Linked DNA regions of Asticcacaulis excentricus CB 48. The protein of the gene in region 1 interacts with the protein of each later gene in a pairwise test. Links are inferred from orthologs where the notes say so. Each region holds a gene or a part of one and is shown on either strand. Other genes may lie near its edges.

The links.
Region 2: the proteins of uvrA (region 1) and uvrB interact in binary tests that used the Escherichia coli proteins (3 or more experiments, as listed by UniProt). The link is inferred for Asticcacaulis excentricus CB 48 from one-to-one orthologs.

What each region holds. Positions count from the first base shown.
Region 1 is NC_014816.1:1,312,038-1,321,254, forward strand. What follows is about bases 3,498-6,974. They hold uvrA (excinuclease ABC subunit UvrA), read right to left. Parts: upstream 6,578-6,974; coding sequence 3,698-6,577; downstream 3,498-3,697. Other genes in these bases: ASTEX_RS06185 (carbonic anhydrase), read right to left, coding at 3,498-3,526. Outside these bases: methylenetetrahydrofolate--tRNA-(uracil(54)-C(5))-methyltransferase (FADH(2)-oxidizing) TrmFO, read right to left, coding at 1-794; ASTEX_RS06175 (hypothetical protein), read left to right, coding at 942-1,745; ASTEX_RS06180 (hypothetical protein), read left to right, coding at 1,772-2,671; more of ASTEX_RS06185, read right to left, coding at 2,672-3,497; ASTEX_RS06195 (pilus assembly protein TadG-related protein), read right to left, coding at 7,437-8,639; ASTEX_RS06200 (hypothetical protein), read right to left, coding at 8,732-9,172; ASTEX_RS06205 (rod-binding protein), read right to left, coding at 9,169-9,217. UniProt on the Escherichia coli protein: The UvrABC repair system catalyzes the recognition and processing of DNA lesions. UvrA is an ATPase and a DNA-binding protein. A damage recognition complex composed of 2 UvrA and 2 UvrB subunits scans DNA for abnormalities.
Region 2 is NC_014816.1:709,045-717,723, reverse strand. The notes cover bases 2,184-5,122. They hold uvrB (excinuclease ABC subunit UvrB), read right to left. Parts: upstream 4,770-5,122; coding sequence 2,598-4,769; downstream 2,184-2,597. Other genes in these bases: ASTEX_RS20800 (hypothetical protein), read right to left, coding at 2,184-2,368. Also shown: folB (dihydroneopterin aldolase), read left to right, coding at 1-313; ASTEX_RS03340 (DinB family protein), read left to right, coding at 310-855; ASTEX_RS03335 (DUF4870 family protein), read left to right, coding at 852-1,235; ASTEX_RS03330 (DUF3617 domain-containing protein), read right to left, coding at 1,237-1,854; more of ASTEX_RS20800, read right to left, coding at 1,964-2,183; ASTEX_RS20795 (cell wall hydrolase), read left to right, coding at 5,421-6,518; ASTEX_RS03310 (methyl-accepting chemotaxis protein), read left to right, coding at 6,807-8,525. UniProt on the Escherichia coli protein: The UvrABC repair system catalyzes the recognition and processing of DNA lesions. A damage recognition complex composed of 2 UvrA and 2 UvrB subunits scans DNA for abnormalities.

The DNA.
Region 1 (9,217 bases):
GGGTCGGTTAGGCCCACGGGCTTCATCGGACCATAACGCAGGGTTTCTCGCCCCCGTTCGGCCATCACCTCGATAGGCAGGCAGCCGTCGAAATAGGGGACGTGCTCCCATTCCTTGAAATCGGTCTTGGGACCGATCAGCAAGGCATCGACAAAGGCTTCGTACTGGTCCTTTGTCATGGGGCAGTTGATATAGGCCGCCGCATCGCCGCCGGGGCCTTCCTTGTCATAGCGCGACTGCCGCCAGGCAATCGACATGTCGATGCTTTCGGCGTGGACAATGGGTGCGATGGCGTCAAAGAAGCTGAGATGGCCTTCGCCGGTCAGTTCCAGAATGACTTCGGATAGGGATTCTGAGGTCAGCGGACCCGTGGCGCAGATGACGTTACTCCAGTCCTTGTCCTTCAGTGAGGTGACCTCCTCGCGCAGGAGCGTCACCAGCGGATGCGCCGCCAGCGCGGCGGTGACGGCCTGAGAGAAGCCTTCGCGGTCCACAGCCAGCGCGCCGCCGGCGGGCACCTGATGCTTATCGGCGCAGGCCATGATCAATGAGTTGCCGCGGCGCATCTCGGCGTGCAGTAGGCCCACCGCATTATATTCCCAGTCGTCGGAGCGGAACGAGTTGGAGCAAACCAGTTCGGCGAGGCCATCGGTCTGGTGTGCGTCGGTCGGCTTGATGCCGCGCATTTCGTGGATAATGACGGGGATGCCGGCCTGAGCCAGTTGCCAGGCGGCTTCGGAACCGGCGAGGCCGCCGCCAATGATGTGTACGGGTTGGACTGTCATGCGGGTCATATAATGAGATCGTATGGCGATGTCACGGTCTCGATGAAAAACATAAGGGAGGTTGTCTTTGCCCTTTTAAAGGGAAAGGATTTGTTTAACAGTGTCCCCTGCTTAGGGTTAACGCTGCGGGTTATCGGGCTTTTGGGGATTTCGACGATGAGTTTCGGCACGGCCTTTCATCTGATCGGTGCGCTGAAGATGGCCGGGCAGAGCCTGCCGCTTTTGTGGCGTAAGGCAGGCCCGGTTCTGGGTGTTCTATTTGTTATCCTGCTGCTGGGGCATCTACCGCACCTTGATGTGTGGCTGCGGCGTGGCCTTATTGTGGTCGGTGTGATTGCGCATACAGCGGCAGCGGGGGCTCTATACCGCGTCGCGCTGTTTGGAGAGCGTTTTGCCGCGGCCGAAGGTCTGGGTTTTGGCGGCTTGCAGTTCGGCCGGGCCGAACGTCGCTTGCTGGGGGCGAGCGCGCTGGTTTTGCTGTTCTGGTCGATCGTGTTTATCGCGGGCGCCGTGGTGCTGGCTCTGTTTATGGGGGCGGCGGGCTTGCCCGAAGATAGCTTTCGCACGCCGCAGGCTTTGCTGCGCACCCTAATCGAAGGCGCCCAACCGCAAGGGGTCGTGGTCGGCATTGCGATCATCGCCGTTCTTCTGACGCTTAGCATCCTGACCGTAAAGCTGTGGCTACACCGCGCCGCTACGGTGGCCGAACATCGGCTGGTGTCGCTCAATGCCCTTAGCCTATCGTCGGGTCAGACCGTCAAGCTGGGCCTCGGTTACGGCTATATCCTGTTACCGTTTATCGTCCTCAGCAGCCTGATGCCGCCAATTGTGGTCGTTGCCGGCCTGCCACTAGGGGGTGTGATCAATCTGGCTCTTGGCGTCGGCGTCTTCATGCCGCTCAGCATCTCTTTTTTGGCTTCCGCCTATAGGCAAATCAGCGCACTTCGCGCTAAGGGATAGGTCGTTCTCTTTCCCCGGTTCCGTGCATGGCCTCGTCCGTTGATTTTGCCTTTGAAGGCTTCCGTATCATCCGTGAGCGGCCCATCCTAATTGCGTGGTGGGGCGCGGTTCTGCTGGTGGCGTTAATCCTTTCGACGGCGCTTTTGATGTCGGTGGCCGGGCCGGAATGGAACGCTCTGATTCAGGGGCAGGTGCCGAACGAGCCGGAAAAGGCAGCTGAGCTGCTCGTGCGTCTGGGACCGGCCTATGTTCTAGCTCTGATGGTCACCCTTGTATTTTCGGCGATTATCACCTGCGCTGTCTATCGGGCTGTGCTTGGCGGACATTCGCCCCAGTTCGGCTTTCTGCGTCTGGGGGCTGATGAGGTGCGTCAGATGGCGCTATCCTTTGTCTTGGCTGTGGTCATTATCGTCGTGACGCTTCTAATTACGGTCGTTCTGGCCATACTGGGTGGCCTACTATCGCTTCTCGTCGGTGCGGTGTCTCAAGCAGTCGCTCCGGTGGTTGGTGTGCTGACGGCCATTGCTGCCATGATTTTCAACATCTGGCTTATGGTGCGGCTGTCTATGGTCAGCGTGCAGAGCTTCGATGAGGGCCATTTCAATCTGACGGGTTCCTTGAAACTGACACAGGGACGTTTCTGGTCCCTGCTGGGCGGCTTTGCCGTAGCATTTCTGATGGCGCTTGTGGTTAGTATGCTGGCGCAGACCGTCTATATGGCGCTGGCGGTGCTGGTTACGGGGCGTGATGTCGCCTCGGTCGAAGACGTGCCACAACCAGACGTTTCGCAGCTGGCCAATCTCATGGAACCGTTGACGGGGGTTTATTTGGCGGTCAATGGGGTGATTGCGCCCCTTACCACGGCGATCATGATTGGAGCGGTCGCCGCGGCTTACCAAACGTTGAAAAATACGCCGAACACCTGATCAACTTCCGACAAGGTGCAAGATGTCGCGGCCTTGTGGCTGCTGAATGGGGCGGGCATTCGGCCCGGTCAGTCGCTGATAGGCGTCTACCTGTTCCGGTGAAATCGATAGCGGCGAGGCATAGACCAGCCAGGTGACTTTTTCCGTGCATGGCGGTGTGGTGAGCGAACCGGAATAGGCATAGAATTCTTCAGTTGCGGGCATCAAATCGCGCGCATTTACCAGTAGGTCGGGTATCAGGGCCGCCGGGCCCGGATCCGTCGGCAACCACGTCCAGATGGGGGCCAGCATCGGATCAGCCACGCCGACATCCGATAGGACACCGATGACCAGAAGGTCGCCCTTGTCATTCTTATGAACAAAGTGGGTTTCGATGGCCGCGCGGTGACCGTCGATGGTGTGTTCGGACGGGGTGTGGAAGTGGAACTGCACCAGCTTATAGCGCACGCCGTCCATCACTACGCCGCCGCCATCGGTGGGGGAGACCTGAATGGCGTGCCCCAGGTTCTGGATCTTGGCCGGGGACGAGGTATAGTCGAGCGTCAGATTCACCGATTTGGGGGCCGCCACGCCGCTGAGATTGATAGGTGACTGACGGGGGCCGGTCTTGCAGGCCTTGTTCTCAGTGCTCAGATCGCCCCAGTGCGCCGGGCCGTCATCCCCTTCATAGCTCCAGTGAGTGACGTCGCCTTTGGCTGCACCGTGACCATCACCGCCGTGGTCCCCGCCCCCATGATCGCCCGTGGCTTCGGCATGAGGATCGCCGTGCTCCGCCTTAGATTTGCTGCAAGCAGACAAGCCCACGCTCATCAGGGCGAAGGCAGCAACCGTAAAAAGCAAAACAGAGCGGCGCATGGGGAACTCGAATCGAGAGTGACGATGTTCGATTCAATGCCGCAACAGGGTTAACGCAGTGTTCACTTTCAGCGGATGTGAAGCCGATTTGCTACGAAAAGCACAAAAGCTCTGAAGAGCAAGCCGGGGTGACTGGCTATACTTTTTGGGACTTTCTCGGCTAATGCAGTGTCATTTCCGCGCCGTATGCCGGGCTAGAATGTCTTTCAGGTATTTGCCGGTCCACGACTTCGGATTGTCTGCCACCTTTTCCGGGCTGCCATAGGCCACGATCTCACCGCCACCGTCGCCGCCTTCCGGGCCAAAGTCGAGCAACCAGTCAGCCGTTTTGATGACGTCCAGATTGTGTTCGATCACAATGGTGGTGTTGCCGTGGTCGGTCAATTCGTGAAGCACCTCCAGCAGCTTTCGTGTATCTTCGAAGTGCAGGCCCGTGGTTGGCTCATCGAGAATATACAAGGTCTTGCCCGTGGCGCGCTTCGACAGCTCTTTCGACAACTTTACGCGCTGCGCCTCGCCGCCCGACAGGGTGGTCGCCTGCTGGCCGATCTTGATATAGCCCAGCCCGACGCGCTTTAGCGTCTCCAGCTTGTCGCGGATGGAAGGCACTGCCTTGAAGGCTTCGGCGCCTTCCTCGACCGTCATGTCCAGCACATCGGCGATGGAATGGCCCTTGAAAACGATCTCCAGAGTCTCGCGATTATAGCGCTTACCCTTGCAAACGTCGCATGTGACATAGACGTCCGGCAGGAAGTGCATCTCGATTTTGATGACGCCGTCGCCCTGACAGGCTTCGCAGCGCCCACCCTTGACGTTGAAGGAGAAGCGGCCCGGCCCATAGCCGCGCGCCTTAGATTCCGGAAGGCCGGCGTACCAGTCGCGGATCGGCCCGAAGGCCCCGGTATAAGTGGCGGGGTTGGAGCGAGGTGTACGGCCGATAGGCGACTGGTCGATCTCTACCACCTTGTCGAAAAACTCAAGCCCCTCAATCTTATCATGAGCGGCAGGATTGGCCGAAGCGTTGTTCAGCCGCCGCGCCGCCGCCTTGTGTAGGGTTTCGAGCGTAAAGGTCGATTTGCCCCCGCCAGATACACCGGTGATGCAGGTCATCACTCCTACCGGGATTTCTCCGGTGACGTTTTTCAGATTGTTGCCGCGCGCCCCGATAACCTTGAGCATCTTTTTCTTGTTGATGGGACGGCGCTCATTGTCTGTATCCTTAGAGAAAAAGAGGGGAATTTCCCGCTTCCCCGTAAGGTATTGCCCAGTCAGCGAGTTGGGATTCGACTTGATATCTTCGGGCGTGCCTTCGGCCACCACCTGCCCGCCGTGCACACCAGCGGCGGGGCCCATGTCGATCACATAGTCGGCGGTGAGGATGGCGTCTTCGTCGTGTTCGACCACCAACACCGAATTGCCCAGATCGCGCAGCCCTTTTAGGCTGTCGAGCAGACGGTCATTGTCGCGCTGATGCAGGCCGATGGAGGGTTCATCCAGCACATAGAGCACGCCGGTCAGGCCGGAACCGATCTGTGACGCCAGACGGATGCGTTGGCTTTCGCCGCCGGACAAGGTGCCGGAATTGCGCGACAGGTTGAGATAGTCGAGCCCCACCGCATTGAGGAAGTTTAGGCGGTCAAGGATTTCTTTCAGGACGCGCCGCGCAATATCCATCTGTTTTTCGCTCAGATGGTTTTGCAGGTCGGCGAACCAGTCGTGCGCCTTCTTGATCGACAGACCGGAGATTTCTGCGATGTCTTTCGCATTGACCTTGACGGCCAAGGCTTCGGGTTTGAGACGCTTTCCGCCGCAGGCCTCGCACGGGGTTTCGGCCTGATAGCGGCTGAGGTCTTCGCGCACCCACGACGAGTCGGTTTCGCGGTAGCGGCGTTCCATGTTGGGGATGACGCCTTCAAACGGCTTGGTCACGTCGTAGCGGCGCGAGCCGTCTTGATAGACGAACTTGATCTTTTCCGAGCCAGATCCCAGCAGTATGACGTCCTGCGCTTCCGGCGTCAAAGCGCGCCATTTGGTGTCCATTTTGAAGTCGTAATGGCCGGACAAGGCCTCAAGCGTCTGCGCGTAAAGGGGCGAGGGGCCCTTCGCCCACGGCGCAATGGCTCCATCCTTGAGGCTCAACGACTCATCGGGCACAATCAACGAGCGGTCGAAAGTCAGTTTGACTCCAAGCCCATCGCAGGTCGGGCAGGCCCCGAATGGATTGTTGAACGAGAACAGGCGCGGTTCGATCTCGGCAATGGTAAAGCCGGAGACCGGGCAGGCGAATTTTTCCGAGAAAATCAGGCGCTTCGGCTCCGTTTCTCCTTCGGCGATATCGGCATATTCGGCAATGGCAAGACCGTCGGCCAGCCGAAGCGCCGTTTCCAGACTGTCAGCCAGACGCTGCATCAGGCCGCTTTTGACCACCACGCGGTCCACCACGACGTCAATATCGTGCTTGTACTTCTTGTCGAGCTTAGGGGCGTCTTCGATGGCGTAATATTGGCCATTGATTTTCAGACGCTGAAAGCCCTGACGCTGAAGATCGGCGATTTCTTTCTTGTACTCGCCTTTGCGCCCGCGCACGAAAGGGGCCAGCAGCAGCAGACGCGTCCCTTCGGGCAAGGCCATGATCTTATCGACCATCTGCGAAATGGTCTGGCTCTCAATGGGCAGGCCAGTGGCGGGGGAATAGGGGACGCCGGTGCGCGCCCAAAGAAGGCGCATATAGTCGTGGATTTCCGTCACCGTGCCGACGGTCGAACGGGGATTTTTGGACGTCGTTTTCTGCTCGATGGAAATAGCCGGCGATAGGCCCTCGATCAAATCCACATCGGGCTTGGACATTAGCTCGAGGAATTGCCGGGCATAGGCCGACAGCGACTCGACGTACCGCCGCTGCCCCTCTGCATAGATCGTGTCGAAGGCAAGTGACGACTTGCCCGATCCCGACAGGCCGGTCAGCACCACGAGTTTGCCGCGCGGGATATCAACATCTACGCCCTTGAGATTATGCTCGCGCGCGCCGCGCACCTTGATGAAGCCCTGCATCAGGTTTGAGCTGCTCATCAGCATATCCTTGTCGTGTCCGCTATCGGCCATTACGCATATCCATCCGGGGAGGCAATTCCACCATATAGGTATAATGGCGGCGTCGAAAAAGTGTCAGCAGAGGTTTGCGGGTTCACTGCCTGATTTGCGGAGGGGGCGCAAGAACGTTTTGCGAACGCTTTTGTAAAAACTGCGACCGTGGCCCGCCTCGTAAAGGTCTGAATGTATCGCTCATCACATCATTCAATGGCGGCACGTGGGGCTAGCGGCGCTGATCGTCGTCGCGGCGCATTTGGTGCTGGCTCTGTTGTTCCTGGTGTCACGGCGCGAGCAAACCAAGGCCTAGGACCCCGTAATTTCCGAGATAGGCTTTGCGCTCCCTGTGCTCAAGCGTAAGGGGCCTGGGCCCGAAAGGCCGGTGTTCCGGAAGCGAAAGACACCTAATCGTCAGGAAACCTCGAAGGCCGTGTCCCTAGAGGTCGCGCTACGGACTACGGTCAGGGGAGAGCCGCCGCCCGAAGCGGCTGATGCGGTGTCGAGTGAGGCCTTGGGAGCTACTTTGCGACACGTACAGGCCTGTCGCCGAGCCTTGGTGGAGGGCAGCATCTTGCCGCCAGACTGTCCGGCGCGCGGCGAGGGGAAAAACCGCCACCTTTCGATCAAACCCGGAGATCAGCCCTATTGGGACGAGCAGATCACCGACAATGCATTCCAGCGTCGCTACAAAGCAAACAGGGCAACACCGAATACTGGCAAAGGGTAAATCGCAGTCGCGAAGACCCGCAAAGACACACTCCGCAGGAGTAATCCGCCGCCTCAATGGCGGCCTGAGCCGAAGGATCTATCAGGAATCATTCCGTTATTTCAATAGGCGTATGTTGGTCAGAGCCCCACCGCTACCGGAAGAGGCGGTAATGGGTTCAAGGTTCCAGGTTGTATTGTTCAGGATCAGCCGGTTCATCACCATCGACAGCTTGTCGCTGCTCATTTTTGATTGCGCATTAAAAGTGACGTTGCGGCTGGGAAGCCAGATCACGCCGTCCATATGGTTGGCTACGGCGTTGTTGAAGATAAAGTCGGTATTGCTCAGACCCGGCTTCTCAAAGAACAGCAGATTTTTGTATGTGCCCGTGTCGGGCGCGGTCAGGTCGGCGGAAATGCCGGAGTTGAACTGGATTTTCGAGGTGTCTTCGAAATAGAAGGTCACGCCCTTGCCCGTCCACGTCCCGCCATTGACGTTCCAGCCGCCGCTGCGGATGACGTACAGGCCGGGAGCAAAGCTGACCGTAGCCGACGAATTGTTGAAGTTGAACCAGCCGCAATAGACACCCGGGGTGAGGCTGACGTTGCTGGTGTTATAGTTGCCATTCGACACCGTGCACGGCGTACTGGCCACGGTCGGGATAAGCGCAGCCCACTGATCGGCAACGGTGGGGCACGATAGGCTCAGGCGATCAACCGTGGTCGAGTTACGAATGACAGTACTGCCTTCGATGCACACCTTCTTGAAGTTCAGGCTGGAGCCCGAATTGAAGATGGCAGCCGGATTGCCTTTGGAGCGCACCTGAATTTCGCAGTTGGGCGCGGTTATTTTGGCGCCGGAATTGACCAACAGCGCTTGACTGCCCGACGGATCAAGCACCTGAATACAGGGGCCCTGGCTGCTGGCCTTGCCGATGGCTGTGGCGGTGACGTTGATCTTTAAGCTGGAAATACCCAGCAGACCCAGCAGGACTGTAGGGCTGTCATATACGGCAGTGCCTGTCAGCGTGGTCTCGTCCGTGACGTATTTGGGGGTTACGCTCATCGAGGCGGGCAGGTTCGATTTGAATATGCGCGTCGCTACGTCACTGCGTTGCACCTGTTCCTGACGAAGCCCGCCGAGCACAGAGGCGTCCATGGCGTCTTGTAATTGCGCTCTCACGGAATAGGCCGCGTGCATATCGACAGCGCCGCCAACAGCTCCCGCAACGGCCACCAAGGACAGGGCAAAGGCTAGCGTTGTGTTGCCGTTTTTATGCGAAACATAGTGACGAAGGCGCGTGACAAGGCGTGCAGACATGGTTCGTTTCCCGACAGTCGCCACCATTGGTAGCGTATCCTTGTGAACACATGCTTAAGCTACAACGAAGAAATGACACCGGTTTCTGAATTTTACGCCTTCAAGCCGTAGTTCAGTGACTGAGGTGCACGATCCCTGATAGAGGCACCCGGGCCGTAGGTCAGGCTGGGTTTGCGCGTTTCGTTCAATGAGTCGGCTATGGCCTTCATCAGGCCTTCGGAGATCGTCTTGGCGGCCTCGACGGCACGGGCATGGCGCTCCGATATGGCCACAAAGGCTTCGGTTGCCTTGCGCAGGCTTTGCTTGTGTGCAGAGCTCACTCCTGTAAGGCGCGACGGATCGGCCTTGAGGCGGGCGCTTTCCTGACGATAAAGAGCCGACAGGCTGCGCGTTTCTTCGACCGACTCGCGGATATCGAGTGGACGGTGCGCCTCGAGCGCCTCGGTTTCATCGGTCAGGCGTTCGGTCAGGCGCTCGGTGAGAACCAGAAGCTGCGCGGCATAGTCATCGGCGTCGCGGGCGGAAATGCTCATGAGTGCGCCTCCTGTAGGGCAAGCAGTTGTTTCTGAACCTGAGCG
Region 2 (8,679 bases), 600 kb from region 1 along the record:
GGTCGAAGCCGCCATCGGCGTCTACGACTACGAGCACGGTCGCACCCAACCCCTGATCATCGATGCCGATATCCGTATCGGCCTGCACTTGATCAAGGGCCTGAAAGACACGCTGAACTACGAAATGGTCGGCAATCTGGCACGTGACCTTATTGCGCGCGGTCATATCAAGCTCGTCGAAACCCTGGCTGAGGACCTGGCAGAGGCTGTGCTGGCCCTGCCGCAGGCCGAGGAGGTGCGCATCCGCATCTCCAAACCCGAAGCTCTGGCCGATGCCGAACGTTCAGGCTGCACGGTGGTGATGCGCAAATGAACCATCTGGCGCATCTGAGCCTGATGGCCCACTATAACCAGTGGATGAACGCCAAGCTGCTGGAGCTGATGGCGGCGCATCCCGAAGCCGATTTTCACACCAATACGAAAGCCTTTTTCGGCTCGGTATGGGGAACGCTCAACCACCTGATCGTGGCGGACTTGCTTTGGATGGGACGTTTGAGTGGCCATGCGACCGGCTCTGCGCTGTCGGCCGCCAAGGCCCTGCCGCAGCCCAGGGGCCTGAATGATACGCTGTATAGTGAACTGAGCGCCTTTGCACCGGTGCGTAGAGAAATGGATGATCTCTGGCTCAGCTATATCGAGAGCCTAAACGAGGCCCATCTCGACACGCCCGTCACCTATCGACGTGTGAATGGCGATGCCCATACCAAGCCGCTGGGGCTGGTGCTGAGTCACGTGTTCAATCACCAAACGCACCACCGGGGGCAGATTACGACGCTTTTGTCGCAGATGGGGCTTGATATAGGCGTGACGGACGTGCTTGTTCTGGTACCCGAACTGGATCCGGATTTAAAATGACTGTGCCCGCCACCCGCACCAAACTCAGCGACACGACGATCATCCCCATCGTCAACTATCTGCTGTTGTTTTTCCTGATCGTCGGCGGGATTTCGGGCGTCATAGCCATCACCCTGATATACCTGTTTCAGGACGATGCGCCCGACTGGCTGAAGACCCACTATGCCTTTCAGAAAAAGACCTTCTGGGTGGGTATCGGGGCCTTCGTGCCACTGGTTGTGCTGCTGACTTCACCGATTATGTCGAGCATGGTGCTGGGCGGTGTCGTGCTGATCCTCGTCTTCGCCCTATTCCTGTGGATCGTAGGCCGTTGCACTTTGGGCTTCAACCACGTCTTCCACAAACGCCCGATCCCCAATCCCAAGAGCTGGCTGGTTTAACCTATTTGGGCGGGCCCGGCTCACGGCCAGCCATATCGAACAGGTTGAAGCTGACGTCACCGCCGGGCAGGGTCACATCGCCGGGCTTCTGATCGGCCTTGCAAGCGCCGAGACGTTTGGATCTAATCGTCATGTTGACCACGCGGTTCATATGCGCCAGCGAGGCTCCCGTTGTCTGAGACCGCAGCGTCATTGTGTAGTCGCGCGTATAGTCGCCGGTGATGCTACCCGAAACCTCCATCTTACCGCCCGACCCCATGTTGCATTCAGCGAGGATGCCCCACGAACCGTCGTCCAGATGGCTAACCGCCGTATTGCGGCAGCGATTGCCATTAAGATCAGTGCCGGTAATGCCCAACTCCTTCTCGGTGGCCGCGTCGAGGCAGATGCGCATGGTCTGGGCCTGACTTTCCGAGCCCTCTTCGCTGAGCGTCGTTTCCCACAGGCCGGGCTGACGCGTCGGCAGCGGCTCCTGCGGTTTGGCCGGGGGTGCGGCCACAGAAGCCGAGGCTGGTGTGGGCTCAGGCGCGGGGGGCTGTTCTTTTTTGCCACAGCCAGACATCAGCCCGACAACGGCAAGCCAAGAGAGAACCACACCTGACTTTACATACGCCGCCATGTCCTGTGCATCCCTGTCCCGAAATGGAAGTCACAGATGTAAGCGTAAAACCCCAGACAGGCGAGTCGAATTATGAACCTTATTGCCGCAGGACCTGCAAAATACAGGTTCAAAGGCTCTTTTTGGCGACGATGCGTAGCGTTTGCAGCGTGCGCGGCAGTTCGTCAGCCAAACGGCGGCTAAGTTCACGTGCACCCACCGGATAGGCCTCGCCACCTTCGGCGATTTCATGCGCCATCTTGGCCGTCGCATCGATCAGGATTTCCAGCTCGGAAATCTGTTCACGTGCCAGCGACTTGGCCTCTTCCTGAAGGCGACGCACGCGCTGGGTGCGGCTTTCGCGCGCCGAAATCGTCGCATCGACCAGCGATTGCAGGCTGTTCGTATTGTTTAGCGGTACAGGCACGACATTAATGACCTCATGAGCGGGCTCGCCCATGCCCCCCATCATCTCGGCTTCGATCACGCCCCCCTTCGCCGAGGGTGGCACCACATTCAATCTGGTTCTACGCATATCACACCCCAACCTCTTCTCTATGCGCCCCGGATGTCGTTACACAGCCAAATTGAAACGTGACGGGGACCCAACCAAGAGTTATGCACAGGCCGGACCACAGAGTGAGGCATTTCGTCGCGAAAATCCAGCCGGTTTCGTTTCAAACTGGCACATTTTCGTAACAGGGGCGTGACACACAATCCTCAGTACAGGATTGAGACGCTTCAGAAGCGATCTGGCAATAAACTTATGTCGCAGGGTCCCCAATCATGTCCTTGGCGAACTCCAGATCGAGCAGCTTAAGACGCTTGATTTCGTCGCGCATGCGAGCCGCTTCTTCGAACTCCAGATTGCCCGCCGCCTCGCGCATGCGCGTCTCCAGGTCCTTGAGCGTCGCCTGAAAATTGGAACCCAGGAAGGGTTTGGAGTCCTTTGCCGCCACGCCCACTGGCACCTGTACCCTGTCAGCCTTTTCGTAAGGACTATCCAGAATATCGGAAATACCGCGCTTAACGCTTTCCGGCGTGATGCCGTGTTCGGCATTGTAGGCCATCTGCTTTTCACGGCGGCGGCTGGTTTCGGCCAGCGCCCGTTCCATCGACCCCGTCATCTTGTCAGCATAAAGAATGACACGGCCTTCGACGTTACGCGCCGCCCGCCCGATGGTCTGAATGAGCGAGGTCTCCGAGCGCAGGAAGCCCTCTTTGTCGGCATCGAGTATGGCCACAAAGCCACATTCGGGGATGTCGAGGCCTTCGCGCAGCAGGTTGATCCCAACTAGGACATCAAACGCGCCAAGGCGCAGGTCGCGGATAATTTCGATACGCTCAAGCGTGTCGATATCAGAGTGCATGTAACGCACGCGGATACCCTGTTCGTGCATATATTCGGTCAGGTTTTCCGCCATCTTCTTGGTCAGCACCGTGACCAAAGAGCGATAACCGTTCTTCGCGACTTCGCGCACCTCAGCAATCACGTCATCGACCTGATTGGCACCACCGGTCGAAACAGGGCGGATTTCGACCGGCGGGTCGATCAGGCCGGTCGGGCGGATTACCTGTTCGGTAAACACGCCGCCCGTTTGTTCCATCTCCCAATTGCCCGGCGTGGCCGAAACGTGGACGGTCTGAGGCCGCATTGCCTCCCACTCCTCAAACTTGAGCGGGCGGTTATCCATACAAGACGGCAGGCGGAAGCCATATTCAGCCAGAACAGACTTTCGTGCAAAGTCTCCGCGATACATGCCGCCGATCTGCGGCACGGTGACGTGGCTTTCATCGACAAACAGCAAAGCATTTTCCGGCAGGTATTCAAAGAAGGTTGGCGGCGGCTCACCCGGTGCCCGTCCGGTCAGATAGCGCGAATAGTTTTCGATACCCGCACAGGCCCCTGTGGCTTCCATCATCTCAAGGTCAAAAGTGGTCCGCTGCTCAAGGCGTTGCGCCTCTAGCAGTTTACCCTCGGCATGAAGCTGATCCAGCCGCAGTTTCAGTTCCGCCTTGATGCGGTCGATCGCCTGACGTAGCGTCGGGCGCGGCGTCACATAGTGGCTGGCGGCATAGACTTTGAGGTCTTTTAGGTCCGCTGTCTTCTTGCCGGTCAGCGGGTCGAACTCCGTCAAGGCCTCTATCTCATCCCCAAACAAGGACACCCGCCAAGCGCGGTCTTCGTAGTGGGCCGGGAAGATTTCGATGACGTCACCGCGGCGGCGGAAAGTCCCTCGCTCAAAGGCCGCGTCATTGCGTTTGTATTGCAGCGCCACCAGATCTGCGCGTAACTGCGCCTCGTCGATGGTCTGCCCCACTTTCAGTTCAAAGGTCATCGCCGTATAGGTTTCGACCGAACCGATACCGTAGATGCACGACACCGACGCCACCACGATTACGTCATCGCGCTCAAGGATGGCGCGCGTCGCTGCGTGGCGCATACGGTCGATCTGTTCGTTGATCGACGAGTCCTTCTCTATATAAGTATCCGTACGCGGCACGTAGGCTTCGGGTTGGTAGTAGTCGTAGTAGGAGACAAAATACTCAACCGCGTTTTCCGGAAAGAAGGCCTTGAACTCACTATAAAGCTGCGCCGCCAGCGTCTTGTTATGCGCCAGAATCAACGCCGGTCGCTGCGTCTGCTCGATCACCTTGGCCATGGTGAAGGTCTTGCCCGACCCGGTGACGCCGAGAAGCACCTGGTCACGCTCTGCTGCATTTGCCCCTTCGACCAGCTCCGCAATGGCCGCTGGCTGGTCCCCAGCCGGTTCATAGGCCGAATGCAGCACGAAACGCCGCCCGCCCTCCGACTTTTGCGGCCGGTCGGGGCGGTGCGGCGACCACAGAGCGGGCGGGAAGTCCTGCGCGCCGACATCGGCGGCGTGACAGCGAACATCTTCGAAAATGAGGCGAGCGAGATGAGAACGGTTCATGAACACAGCATAGCGTCCTGCGAAAAAATGAAAAGGGGCGACCCGCGGCTTTTGCGCGCCACGGCCGGATTGGCTGTTTGGCGCGCTTCAAGTTTTCGTGACACCCTACCTGAGGCGGATTCATTCGGGATTCCAGTGCCTTGAAACCACCAATTTAAGATAACGCCGTTCTATACATGTCAGCATTTCAGTTTCACTTTTGCGTAACGTCAGTAACCTTCGTTAAATTGTAATTATCGCAAAACCGAAAGGCACATTCATGAATATCGTAAGAAAATAGCGGTCAAGCTTATCTCTTCAATACTTCATAAAATAAAAAGTCATTGCGGGGCACATCTTGATAAAAAATAGGCATTGCGTGAGAAATTTTCTCACATGCTCCCCCTCTGAACTGATGCTCTTTTTAGGCGATTGGCGCGTAAACACATTTTTGCCACATTTCTGGCTATAAGACGGGCCGTCGACGGACACCAGCTTAGGTGCTTCGTCGGCTCCGGCGCCCCCGGAAGGCTGCGTTTTCGTCTCGTGAAACGGCCTGATGCATTCTATAGAATGTATGGTGGGGTTGCCCTCTGTCAGGGAGCGCGGTGCGCTCTCGTTACTGAGGACAAGACACCTTTGGGTCTGAACCTGTCTCTTACGCGCCGTCAGATGCGCCTGTTGACCGCCGCGGGCGGCTCCAGCCTCATGCTGACAGCTGCATTCGGCTCCGCCTGGTTAGGCGGTAAGCTGACGCGCGACGCGCAAATCCGCGAACAGGCCGAAAGCCTGATGAGCCTGAATGATCACTCCTATGGTGCGGATCGTCTGCGCCACATGGACGGCCAGAAGAGCGTCGCCGCGCTTCAGGACGATCTGGACCGCCGCGCCATCGCGCTTGTTATGCGTCATGAATCCTATACCTCGCCTGTGGCCACGATGCGTCTGCGTCAAGACCGTCAGCGCACCGACCTGTTTGCGTCTCTGGTCGGCCCGGCCCGCGCGCACAAGGCCGAAGCCGCCTCCGCACCGGTGCTGAAAGCCAGCCTCGATCTGGGCCTGATGCGCGCGCCGTCGCGCACGGCCCCGGCCTCGCCCTTTGATCTCAAGAACCGCTCCGCCTCCGACCTCGATTGCCTGACTCAGGCCGTCTATTACGAAGCGCGCGGCGAAACCGATTCCGGTCAACGCGCCGTGGCTCAGGTCATCCTGAACCGCGTGCGTCACCCCGCCTACCCCAAGACCATCTGTAATGTGGTCTATCAGGGCGCGGTGAAGCGCACCGGCTGTCAGTTCAGCTTCACCTGCAACGGCATCATGTCCAACCGCGTCGAAAGCTGGGCGTGGAAGCGCGCCCGCACCATCGCCGAAGATGCGCTTGATGGTTATGTGATGAAGTCGGTCGGCGCTTCGACCCATTTCCACGTTCTGGGTATCTCGCCCGATTGGTCCGTGCGGATGCAGCGCACCGCCACCATCGGTAATCACGCCTTCTATCAGTTCTCCAGCCGTGGCGCGCAGATGCTGGCCGCGGCGGATCAGGTCCGCCCTTCGGCGGCGCCAACTCTGGAGCAGGTGAACGAGACGACGGAACCCTCTGCCCTACCCGCGGCCCCGGTGGAGACCAAGGCCTCTGACGCCCTCACCCATCTGCGGGACGCCAGCAAGGATAGCGCTGTAAAGGCCGTCGCGCTGTCGTCACAAGTTAAGGGCGAGGACGCTCAGACGCTCACCCAGGCCGTGAAAACGGCAGCGCCGGCGAAGCCTTAACCGGGCGATTTTCTGAACGAAAAAACGACATCACAGCGCCGAGGTTCAACCTTAGGCGCTGTTTTCATTAAGGTTACCGCCGTTTTATTGTAAGACGAAAAAAATCACGGATGTTAGGGTTTCAACAACTATGTTCTGACACCCTACCTGCCAATCCGGGATTTGCGGAAGCGTGGTGAGTCGTGCCTGTAGTTGGATCACGCACCGAGACCCCAGAAAAACCATTTCTCCGTGCGGCCCTCAAAACACCGCAACGGAAAAGCAGACACTAGATTGTCAGGGGCCATAATGACTAAGTCGAAATCTGCCGGCGGCAAGCTGAGCATCTCCAACCTGTCCTTCACGCTGAAGTTCATGACTCCGGCCGCCGTCGCTACTGCGCTGATCGTCGCGCTGGCCTTCGGGGCCGTAACCGTGATGAACACGCAAGGCAAGGCGATCGAAAACATCAATACCCAGAGCCTCCCGGCCGTTCAGGCCATGGGCGACATCAAGTCGGCCATTAAGGAAGCCAATGGCCAGCTGTTCCGCGCCATGACCGATCAGGCGTCGGGCGCTGGCACCAATGCCGATCAGAAGGTCGCCCTGGTCGTGCAGGACCTTGGTAAGATCGAAACCAGCATTAAGGCAATGGCCGGTGCCACCAGCGACGCCACCAAGAAGAAAGACCTCGAAGACCTTGGCAAGGAGGTCAAGACCTATAAGGAAGCCGTGGAATTCGCCGGCTCGGTCATGACCGTCGATTTCCCCTCTGTCGCGCCGCTGATGTCGCAGTTCGACGAAGGCTACGCCAAGATGTCGCAAATCTCGGACAAAATCATCGCCGGTCAGGTCGCCCAGGCTAAGGCAGACGCCGAAGCCGCCCGTACGGCACAGACCGCTGGCATCTCCATGCTGACCGTCTTCGCCGCCATCATGGCTGCCCTGTCCTGCGGTATCGCGTTCGTCTTCTCGCGCGCTACGGTGACCGGCATCAACCGCATCGCCAAGACCACCGAAGAACTGGCACGCGGCAACCTGAATGTGGACATTCAATCGCTGGCGCGTGGCGATGAACTGAAGTCGGTCGTAGACAGCCTCAATGTCTTCAAGGCCAATGCCGAAGAAAAGCTGCGTCTCGCCGAAATCGAAGCCGCCACCATGAAGACCCGCGAAGAACGCGCCCGTCAGATGTCGGAACTGGCCGAACGCTTCCGCCACGAGGCTCAGGACATGCTGGACGCCTTGTCAGCCGCCGCCTCGGACCTCGACGCCAACGGCCGTACGCTGCTAACCATCGCGCAGGAAAACGAGCGCCGTTCGCAATCAGCGGTCTCCTCGATCCGCAACTCGGCAGACAACGTGCAAAACGTCGCCTCGGCGACCACCGAACTTTCAGCGTCGATCGGCGTGATCGGTGATCAGGCCGTCCGCTCGGTGGAGATCGCGGCTGAAGCCGTGTCGGAAGCCGACAAGACCAACGACTCGATGGTCGAACTGAGCCGCGCTGCCGATCAGATCGGCGAAGTGGTTGACCTCATCAACGCCATCGCCCAGCAAACCAACCTGCTGGCGCTGAACGCCACCATCGAATCGGCGCGCGCTGGTGAAGCCGGTAAGGGCTTCGCGGTTGTCGCCTCGGAAGTGAAGTCGCTGGCTCAGCAAACAGCCAAGGCCACCGACGAAATCCGCGAACGCATCAAGGACATCCAGACGGCTGCCCAGAACGGCGTCTCGGCTATCCGCGGAATCGGTGCCACCATCAAGCACATGAACGAAATCGCTTCGTCCATCGCCGACTCGGTGCACCAGCAAGGCGACGCGACCAACGAAATTGCCCGCAACGTCAACGAAGCTTCGGACGGTACCACCACCGCTTCCACCTCCGTATCGCAACTGTCGGCCTCGGCCGCGGATACGGAAAAAGCTTCGACCGAGATGCTGGGTGCCGCGCGTCAGCTGACACAACGCACGGAAGCCATGAGCGAGAATATCCGCCGCTTCCTGGCCGAGTTGACCGCCGCGTAAATCCAACGCCGCAATCCAGCCTGACACCCCTCCGGAGGCCCTCCGGAGGGTTTTTTTTTGCCTGATTTTATGAAATTCACTTTAGAGGTGAAAATATTTATCGCGTCGCACAATAGATTCACCGGCAATTAAACACTCATAGGTATATTGAACT